3 regions of the Enterovibrio litoreus genome follow, and region 1 is predicted to be linked to each of the others. Evidence: predicted binding sites of a transcription regulator. Region 1 holds the regulator's gene; each other region holds the start of a gene.
What was found. Region 1 encodes PurR, which represses purine synthesis genes. Its sites were predicted from a motif close to TNANGNAAACGTTTNCNTNA; they were not measured.

Region 1 (3,572 bases):
CGCTAATGGAACCATGGCGAGGGTTGTTGCTCCGCCGATGTGGTAGTTACGGTGCCAATAACGCTGTGCGACACTGTTCATCCTCAGGCCCCAGATAATCACTGTTGCGTTAATACTGAAGAAGAAGATCACCAAAATGGTGAGAAAAGAGGGGGCAAACATACCCTTTGCAAGGGCCGCGTAAAACGAGATCGGCAGTAAGAAGCAGAAAAATACTGCCCACTTAAATCGGCGTGGCCACTTACGAAAGTGATCACGAAAAATCCTGTCTATTTGGTCGGGAAACGGCTTGCTGTAATGCATCTCATTGTTGCCATTCATCTATATTCTCTTTTTGGCTTAGCTCAGATTTGGGGTAACTGATAATCAACTGAGTGCATTTTGGCTCATTAATGTGACAAGTGTCACAATAAGAGGTTTGTGAGTGGTTTGAGGCTGTTTAAAAGAGAAACCTCAAAAAAGGTGTATTTTTGTCTCAAAAGTCAACTCGTCCCGCACCAAATAAGCAATGGAACATGATGTACTTTTCGGTTTAGTCGGTATAAAAGCAAGGTTTCATTCAAGGCAATATGAATTTTTGATACTGAATACGGTATGAAGTGCGATTAGTGCTTAATCAGAGAGATAACAACGAAAAGGTAAAAGAGATAGGGGCATAGCAGTTGTAGAACTGCCCAGTCGGAAAATCTAGGGGAAACAGAGCGAATACCGACTGAGCGTTGGGTAATGTGTTTGTTTTAATTACTGACGTAGCGTCTGCAGAAGCTCATCACGGCGTTGAGGAGTAATTACCGACCAATGTTTGCCTTCAATTGCGCCCTCTAACGCCCAAAGTAACTCAAGACTTAGCGAGTCTTGATGCGACTTCTGCAACGCTTGATAGGCTTTCACGGCGCCTTCAGTGTGCAACTGCTCTACAGAATCGATACCTGCTTTTTTTAGCATTCGTTCTGTGGCAAGTCGTAGGTTCGGCAAATCTTTGATACGCGTTGGCGCCGCAGTCTTCTTTTCTTGCTGATCGTCTCTAGCGATGGCGAGGGCGGTGGTGGCATAAGCCATCAACTCGTCAGGTTGCTCCCACCAATTGTCCGGCACAGCATAGTACTTAGTCACGACAGGGAAACCGCGCTTTTTGTAGACGTAAGGCGTCATCGTTAGTTTCTTGAATTCAGCTTCATTCGCTTGACCGGCACGAAGGTGAAGCTGATCGGTGACGACCAGTGCGAACATTGTCTCATCGCAAAATATGCCAAACCCCCCAAACATGGATCGAGATTTGATTTTGCCCAGACATTCGAAGAATTTTAGTGTGTTTTTTAGTGTAGGTTTATCCATGTGACTTATTCTCAATCAATACGTTCCTGGATGAATGGTCAAGGAGCAACGTAGCAAAGCTAATTCAGAGAATTGTCAACCAACCGGAAGAATCCGATATGGAAATGCTAACGTCATCGGTAGCTCCGCTACCACTAACACGAAATTGAATTCAGTGTTGAGAGGCCGGAAGCTTTGCGTCCCACGCTTTCGCGGTGGTTTGCCTTTTTCTTAACGGCGTTTAGATTAACTGAATCGCATCATTTTGTCGTTATTGCTGGTCTCAAAAAATGTGATCTTGGTTCAGATAGGATCCTATTGATGTGGTTGAAAATATTCGGTTGTCTTTGTAATAGAAACATTTTTGACCAAATTGGTCGTTTTCCGACTGGGATAAAGGGTAGCACTAGAAAACTAGACAATTTGGTGTTTAAGAGGTTAGTCGCAAAAATGTGTTTGAAAGTGTCGGAAAACTTGCCAGAAAAGAAAAAGCCCAGATGGTTATTTCCGAGCTTTTTAGTGTTGAGGATTTTAGAGAAATGTTATTCTGAGCGCAGATTTTTCACCGAACTGCGAACAATTAATTCCGGCTGCATCACGAAGATTTGTTGTTGGTTTTCTTTGTTAGCTAAACGCTCCAACAGTAATTTGATCGCCGTCTTGCCCAGTCGATTTTTCGGCTGGTGGATGGTGGTGAGTGGCGGAGAGAAAAATGCGGCTAAATCGATATTGTCATAGCCAATGATGGATATATCATTAGGAATGTCTAAGCCAGCCTGACGAAAGGTACTGATGGCAGCCAGTGCCATAATGTCGTTGAAACAGAACACCGCCGTTGGTCGATCTTCCTGAGCCAAAATCATGTTAGCAGCTTCAACGGCAGAGTCACATTCGAAGTCAGCTTCAACAATCCAATTTGGATTCTCTTCAAGACCTGCTTCTGACAACGCTTTTCTGAAGCCTTCTAGTCGAGTCTGGCAAGTCAGCTTATCTAGTTGGCCTGAAATACAGCCAATTTTAGTGTGGCCGTTATCAATGAAGTGTTTGGTTGCAATGTAGCCGCCCATTTCCGCATTGTCTTGAATGCAGTCTGTATGCACGTGCTGAGTGCCCCAGTCCATCACAACCATTGGCAGATCTTTCTTTTTCTCCAACAGCGTCAAGAGTTCTTCATTCAGGTCTGAACACATCACTAAAAGACCATCAACGCGCTTCTCTGCCAACATGCGCAAGTAGTCGCGTTGTTTCGCAAGGTTACCTTCGGTGTTGCATAAGATCAGCGTGTAACCTTCTCGATAGCAGTATTCTTCAACGCCATGAACCACTTCCGCAAAGAATGGGTTGGTAGATTTGGTCACCAGCATGCCGATAGTGCGTGTTGAATTGCATTTCAAGCTGCGCGCAACGGCACTCGGCGCATAGTTTAAGTCGTCGACTGCGGCCCATACTTTCTTGGTTGTGTTTTCTGCGACAAAACGTGTTTTATTGATCACGTGTGAAACGGTTGTCGTAGATACACCAGCCATGCGTGCGACATCTTTAATTGTTGCCATTGGGTAATCTTCTTATCGTTTTCATTCGCAGCTTGAAAAATAGAGGCTGCTCAATATGTTTACGCCGCTATGCTAAGCGGCGTAATGGATTCGTTTTAAAAAGGTGGAGAGACTGACTCTCAGCCCCTTGTCGTCATGCTTTCTCGACACTGCCAGCAACTTGCTTTCCATCAAGTGTGGTAGTTAGGGGGGGTTACTGTGCGTGGCATTTTGACTAGGTGTTTGCAAAATTACAGAAACGTCTCAATGCCAATCGCTTGCGTTCACAGTTTACTGGCTCATGACCGCGCCCGCAATTAATCAATTGAAGCGACTCGCATAAGCTTGAAGCGTATCAAGCTTGGGAAATAGCAGGTTTTTTCCGGTTTTCGTGCTCAAAAAAGAAAAAACCGGGCTTGCCCGGCTTCATGTTCTCTTTGGGAAACGGGTTTATTCGCCTTTCAGGAATAAAAGATCCAATGTCATAAATGCGGTTAGCAATGCACCAGCGGCTTTATAAAAACCGAATTGATCGAATTGGTTAAGCGCCTTTTGAAAGTTGCCTAGCCAAGGCATCACCATGGTTTCCAAAAATGCTTGTTGTTCTTGCATCATAGCTTCTTGTCGGTCTTCCTCGGTTTCCTTGTTGGCTAACATCACGAGGTTGCCCATGAAATCGAGCACAACCGCTAGATGGTCAAACGGTTCATTGAAATCTTTACGTTG
Region 2 (3,572 bases), 1.1 Mb from region 1:
GTCTTTATCAGACGATTTTTTAGTGTTAAGCCGCAGGGTAAAACCAGCGGTCTTTCAAGCAGCTCCGTCATGCGATTTTTCCTTAATCTTTGACGATGCAATTCGCAGAATATGCATGTTATCTGTATGACACGGACAACGAACCGGACACAACGACTCTATCGTATCGCTGATCCTTATTGAAAAACTGTATTAGTTGTTAGATACACGATGTATCGATTTATCACGCTGTTTTTACAACGCAAAAATCGCTTTTTAAAATCTATATGGCATCACGGGACATGAAGTGTGGGGGTATGGTTGGAAGCAGGATCAAAAAAGAGGCCCGAAGACCTCTTTGTGCAAAGCTGTTTTACTGTGCGCTTACTTGATGTTAGCGAAATCGCGCAGTGCAGCCACTTTGTCGGTTTTTTCCCAAGGGAATTCTTCGCGGCCGAAGTGACCGTAAGCTGCTGTTTTCTTGTAGATAGGTTGCAGCAGATCCAGCATTTCTTGCAGGCCATATGGACGCAAGTCAAAGTGCTGACGTACGGCTTCGATGATGATCTCTTCTGATACTTTCTGAGTGCCGAAAGTTTCAACCATGATAGATGTTGGATCAGCGACACCGATGGCGTATGACAATTGGATTTCACAGCGATCCGCAAGACCCGCGGCAACGATGTTTTTCGCGACATAACGCGCTGCGTATGCTGCAGAACGGTCAACCTTTGATGGATCTTTACCCGAGAATGCACCGCCACCGTGACGCGCTGCGCCGCCGTAGGTATCAACGATGATCTTACGACCGGTCAAACCACAGTCGCCCATTGGGCCACCGATAACAAAACGACCGGTTGGGTTAATGAAGAATTTGGTCTCTTTGTTCAACCACTCGCTTGGCAGTACAGGTTTGATGATTTCTTCCATGACTGCTTCGCGAAGGTGTTCAGTGGTCACTGAATCGCAATGCTGAGTCGAAAGGACAACCGCATCAATGCCCACAATTTTGCCTTGGTCGTATTGGAAGGTGACTTGAGACTTTGCATCTGGACGTAGGAAGTTTAGTTTGCCGCTCTTACGCACTTCAGCTTGTTTCTTAACAAGAAGGTGTGAGTAAGTAATTGGAGCAGGCATCAGCACGTCAGTTTCGTTACACGCATAGCCAAACATGATGCCTTGGTCGCCAGCGCCTTGATCTTTAGGATCTGCTTTGTCAACACCTTGGTTGATGTCAGGCGATTGCTTACCAATGGTATTCAATACGGCACAAGAATCAGCATCAAAGCCCATGTCAGAATGGACATAACCAATATCACGCACGGTTTCACGCGTGATTTCTTCGATATCAACCCATGCTGACGTTGTTACTTCACCGCCAACCATCACCATGCCAGTTTTGACATAGGTTTCACACGCAACACGTGCTTTTGGATCCTGCTCCAGAATTGCATCAAGAACGGCATCAGAAATCTGATCTGCAATTTTGTCTGGGTGCCCTTCTGATACAGATTCAGAAGTGAACAGGTGCTTAGCCATAACGTTTTCCCTAATGAGTGAATACCAATTTCAGCAGTGTGTTAAACGTGTGCTGACTGCCGTTGGTATAAAATTGATATCGAATATACGTTTAAATGTATAGATGCTTTTCCATCTGGACGTCTATTCTACGTCACGAGATTGATAAATCAACCCCACGGTTTGTCCGTCTAACACGTAAACGTTTGCGTTGCTAACCCCACAATTACAAATAGATGCAGTACGTGCAGGCTAAATTGACGCTGTTCCCTATAAAATCAGCCATGTAAAACGTTTGCAGAGGAACGGGAGTCTTGCGACAATACGAGCCCGCCGAACTCTGCGATCTGGCCATTTACAAATAAAAGTATTGTGCCTGATTGCATATAACACAAAACCTCTATTGATCTCAGGAGCAGACATGTCTTCCCGCAAGGTTTTAGCAAACGCGATTCGTGCACTAAGCATGGACGGTGTACAACAAGCCAACTCTGGTCACCCGGGCGCCCCAATGGGCATGGCTGATATCGCCGAAGTTCTCTGGCGCGATCACATGAACCACAACCCACAAAACCCTGAGTGGGCTGACCGCGACCGTTTCGTTTTGTCGAACGGTCATGGCTCAATGCTGATTTACTCTCTGCTTCACCTAACGGGTTACGATCTGTCGATTGATGATCTGAAAAACTTCCGCCAGCTACATTCTAAAACCCCGGGCCACCCTGAGTACGGTTATGCACCAGGCATCGAGACCACAACCGGTCCTCTTGGCCAAGGCATCACCAATGCGGTAGGCATGGCGATGGCAGAAAAATCTCTGGCAGCGCAATTTAACCGTGAAGGCCACGACATCGTTGACCACAACACTTATGTGTTCTTGGGAGACGGCTGTTTGATGGAAGGTATCTCTCACGAAGCGTGTTCACTTGCAGGCACATTAGGCCTTGGTAAGTTGGTGGCGTTTTGGGACGACAACGGCATTTCTATCGATGGTCATGTTGAAGGTTGGTTCACTGACAATACACCTCAGCGTTTCGAAGCGTACGGCTGGCATGTTATCCCTGCGGTTGATGGTCACGACGCTGACGCAATCAACGCAGCGATTGAAGCAGCAAAAGCTGAAACAGGCCGTCCGACACTGATTTGTACCAAAACCGTAATTGGTTTTGGCTCACCAAACAAAGCAGGCACACACGACTGTCACGGCGCACCACTGGGCGCGGATGAAATCGCAGCAACGCGCAAGCAACTAGGTTGGGAGCACGGTCCGTTTGAAATTCCAGCTGACGTTTACGGCGCATGGGATGCAAAAGAAGCGGGCGCGACGAAAGAGTCTGCGTGGAATGAAAAACTTGCAGCTTATGAAGCGGCTTATCCAGAGCTTGCGGCTGAATTCAAGCGTCGCGTAAACGGCGAATTGCCAGCAGAATGGGAAGCGAAAGCGAACCAAATCATCGCTGATTTGCAAGCAAACCCTGCCAACATTGCATCACGTAAAGCATCTCAAAACGCGCTAGAAGCGTTTGGTGCTATGTTGCCTGAATTTATGGGTGGCTCTGCTGACCTTGCGCCTTCAAACCTGACCATGTGGTCTGGCTCGAAAGCGGTAACCGCTGATGACGCATCTGGTAACTACATTCACTACGGTGTGCGTGAGTTCGGTATGACGGCGATCATCAACGGCATCGCACTGCACGGCGGTTTCGTGCCTTACGGTGCAACCTTCCTGATGTTCATGGAATACGCACGTAACGCAATGCGCATGGCTGCACTGATGAAAATTCAGAACATCCAAGTGTACACCCATGACTCTATCGGTTTGGGTGAAGATGGCCCGACACACCAACCTGTTGAGCAAATTGCATCACTCCGCCTAACACCAAACATGAGCACATGGCGTCCGTGTGACCAAGTGGAATCTGCAGTTGCTTGGAAACTGGCGATTGAGCGCAAAGACGGCCCAACGTCGCTGATTTTCTCGCGTCAAAACTTGGCGCAGCAAGATCGTTCTGCTGAGCAAGTGGCTGACATCGCGAAGGGCGGTTACGTCCTGAAAGATTGCGCAGGTAAGCCTG
Region 3 (3,572 bases), 350 kb from region 1:
GCACCTCTACACGCCCCTTGTTACCGCGATCAGCCCAATCATGAAACTCTATCAGTTTGATGAGGTTTCCATATATAGCGGCGATTACTTCACCGCACCATTGGATACTTATCCGCTGATTTACGATCGTGCAGCATTGATTGCTATGCCTCAAAGTATGCGAAAGCGATATGTCGATAGGCTTATTTCGTTACTGCAACCGGGTGGCAGAATCTTGTTGGTGACCCTTGATTACCCACAAGATCAAATGGACGGCCCTCCTTTTAGCGTAACCGCAGAAGAAGTGATGTCACTGTTTGACGGCTATAAAATGACGAAGTTAGCACGAGACGAAAACACGGCTCGTCCACCGAAAGGGCAGCCGGCAACGCATTTTGTTGAAGAGGTGTGGTTGATCGAGTCGGTGTAAAATGGAAACACGTTTTCTGCACCCTCGTGCAACGCGTGTTCGTCTCCAAAAAAAGCAGCCACCCATTAGGTGGCTGCTTAGTTTTAATCATGCATATCTGAGCGATTTGCTCGTATGAGGCATTTAGAAATCAATCTTAATGGAAGACGCGGCAGTGATAGCTTTGTTTACCGCGACGTCTGTATCTGATCCTCTTGCCAGAGCCACGCCAAGGCGACGGCGGCCGTCGATGTCAGGCTTACCAAAAAGACGAACTTGCGTATCAGGGTAGCGAAGCGCTTCTGTGAGACCACTAAAACTGATATTGCTAGATGTGCCTTCACCCAACACCACAGCAGAAGCGGAAGGGCCATACAAGTTAATGGCATGAATAGGCAAACCCAAAAACGCACGCACATGAAGTGCAAACTCAGAAAGGTCTTGCGAAATCAGCGTCACCATACCGGTATCGTGTGGGCGAGGTGACACCTCACTGAACAGCACTTCATCTCCTTTTACAAAAAGCTCAACACCAAACAAGCCATAGCCGCCTAGCGCAGCCACGACTTTTTTCGCCAATGCTTCTGCAGCCTGACGTGCCTTATCACTCATGGCTTGTGGCTGCCATGATTCGCGGTAGTCGCCGTCTTCTTGGCGATGGCCAATGGGCGCACAGAAATGGATGCCGTCTGTGGCACTGATGGTCAGCAGGGTGATTTCATAATCAAAGTCGACAAAGCCTTCGACAATCACGCGTCCACGTCCTGCGCGACCGCCTTCTTGTGCATAGGCCCATGCTTTCTCAATGTCAGCCGCTGTTTTCACCACGCTCTGTCCTTTGCCGGATGAGCTCATGACAGGTTTTACGACACATGGCATACCAACCGATTCAATCGCAGCGTGAAATGCCTGTGACGTGTCAGCAAAGGCATAGGGAGAGGTGGCGACGCCAAGCTCTTCGGCGGCAAGGCGGCGAATGCCTTCACGGTTCATGGTGAGCTGAGTTGCGCGAGCGGTAGGGATGATGTTCACACCTGTTTTTTCAAGCTCAACGAGGCGATCAGTGGCAATCGCCTCGATTTCAGGCACCACGTAATCTGGTTTTTCTTGTGCAATGATGGCCGCGAGAGCATCACCATCGAGCATATCGACAACATGGCTACGATGTGCAACCTGCATGGCGGGTGCATCTGCGTAACGGTCGCACGCGATGACTTCAATGCCGAGACGTTGGCACTCAATAGCGACTTCTTTACCTAGCTCACCAGAGCCCAACAGCAGGACGCGTGTAGCGCCCGGACGAGTGGCTGTTCCAATCATGATTATCTTCCATCAATGCAATTAACTGCTGATGATTTTACCTTAAGCAAACGTTTGCGCAAGCGTTTGCCCTTGTGTTCTTAAAGGTTTTAGGAAGATTGAACCAAGTGAACGGTTGATGGGTGAGGAGCGATTGAGGGAGGTGACTTAGGCATACCGATTTGCAGTGAATTGGGCCGATAGAAGTTGAACCGCCACCGAAAAAGGCGGCGGTTCTTGAAACTAACTATTTCTGCCTTTTCGTGTTTCCCAATGGGTGATAAAGAACACAGCAGCGACGATGATGGCAGCGCCGAGCCACAGGCGACCCGGTGGCACCCAGCCAAAGACCAAAAAGCCAAACAACACATTCAAAGGCAGTTTGGCATTGTCAAAAGGCTGAACGAATGACGCATCCGCAGCGGCATACGCTTTGGCAATAGCCCATTGAGCAACAGCAGTCAGCAGGCCTGCACCAAGCAACATTAGCCACACCATTTCTCCTTTTGGCATTGTCCAATCTGGAATCGCTAGCAAGATGTTAAACGGCGTGATAAGCAATAGCAGGTAAACCACCATGGTGGTGGGTGAGTCGTTGTGGGAGAGTTTTTTTACCATCAAAGAGTATGTGGCCCAGAAGAAGGCAGCACCGACCGGTAGCATGGTTGCCCAGCTAAAATCGTCTGACCATGGCTCAAGAATGATCATTGCCCCTACAAAACCACTGAGTGTGGCAAGCCAACGGGCAGGGCCAACACGCTCACCTAAGAACAAGCCTGAACCAATTGTGGCAAACAGCGGGGAGGTCATCAGCAATGCAATGCCTTGCCAAATCGGCACGGGATAGGCGAGTGCCCAAAGCCAAAGTTGGATACCAATGACTGAGAAAAACACGCGCAAGCAGTGCATGCCGAGATGATCGGTTTTAAGTGCTTGGCGAATCCCCATGCTTCTGAGCCAAGGGATCATGACAATCAGTGCGATGAAGTACTGAACAAAGGCAACCGTGGTGGAAGGGAGTTGCATTTTGAAGCTGACGTATTGCGCTAGGCTGTTGATCATCGCAAAGCAAACGCCAGCGGTGAGCATCCAAGTGGCGCCAAGAATGGGATTGTGAGATTGGCTCATGCGTTTACAGAAATTAGGAAAAGTGACGTGATAGTAGCGAACTTTTTCAGCCGGGTATAACGAAAACGCCGGCGATACCCGGCGTTTTGCAATGTTATGACGATAAACACACCAACTGGGCGTTAAATGGCCAGATAACCCAAAGGGATGTCAGGATTTAGGGCTTCTAAAACCGCTTGGGTGTCTTGCAAGTGGCTGATCACCGCATTGGCTCTTTCTACTAAAACAACGTCTTGGATGTCTTTCAATGCGACATCGGCCAAGTTCATGGCAATGAGCGCAACTTGAAGCGGAGGAAGGCTAGGGTTGAATGCGGCATTTTCTGCGTACATGCCTGAGAATACGTTTCCATGAATGTCTCGAATCGCTGCACCGCTTAAATTGTGGGAATACGGGGCATGGCTGCGATTGGTTGCGCTAACAGCAGCCTGAATCAGTGCATCATCTTCTTCAGCTGTCAGGCCATGATTGACAGGCACCAGTAATGGTTGCTCGATACCGAGATCAATCGGGCCAAACGGCTCAGGCAGGTATTCATGCAATAACTTGGCGTCGCGATCGGGCAGTTGAATGTTTAGCGTATCTGCGCCATTGATTTCATTCATGAACTGGCGGCAGTGCCCGCAAGGACTGTAATTGATGGTGATGTCTTTAAGCGAAGATTCACCCTTCAACCAAGCATGGCTGATAGCGGATTGTTCGGCGTGAACGGATTGGTTTAATTGTACACCTTCAAATTCCATGTTCGCACCGAAGT

Region 2: metK (methionine adenosyltransferase) is a predicted target of PurR. The motif match lies at 1,692-1,711, and genes of this name have one in related genera.
Region 3: purT (formate-dependent phosphoribosylglycinamide formyltransferase) is a predicted target of PurR. The motif match lies at 1,751-1,770, and genes of this name have one in related genera.

Annotation. Positions count from the first base shown of each region.
Region 1 covers NZ_CP166194.1:1,884,660-1,888,231, reverse strand. Annotated here, with positions in the region: gene AB8599_RS08225 (hypothetical protein) at 1-321, opposite strand, end outside; gene AB8599_RS08220 (TfoX/Sxy family DNA transformation protein) at 742-1,335, opposite strand; cyclic di-GMP riboswitch class I at 1,451-1,549, opposite strand; gene purR (HTH-type transcriptional repressor PurR) at 1,857-2,867, opposite strand; gene torD (molecular chaperone TorD) at 3,297-3,572, opposite strand, start outside.
Region 2 covers NZ_CP166194.1:2,984,443-2,988,014, reverse strand. Annotated here, with positions in the region: gene AB8599_RS13260 (metal-dependent hydrolase) at 1-71, opposite strand, end outside; gene metK (methionine adenosyltransferase) at 364-1,518, opposite strand; gene tkt (transketolase) at 1,919-3,572, shown strand, end outside.
Region 3 covers NZ_CP166194.1:1,534,520-1,538,091, forward strand. Annotated here, with positions in the region: gene AB8599_RS06770 (thiopurine S-methyltransferase) at 1-409, shown strand, start outside; gene purT (formate-dependent phosphoribosylglycinamide formyltransferase) at 533-1,708, opposite strand; gene AB8599_RS06780 (DMT family transporter) at 1,931-2,815, opposite strand; gene cdd (cytidine deaminase) at 2,938-3,572, opposite strand, start outside.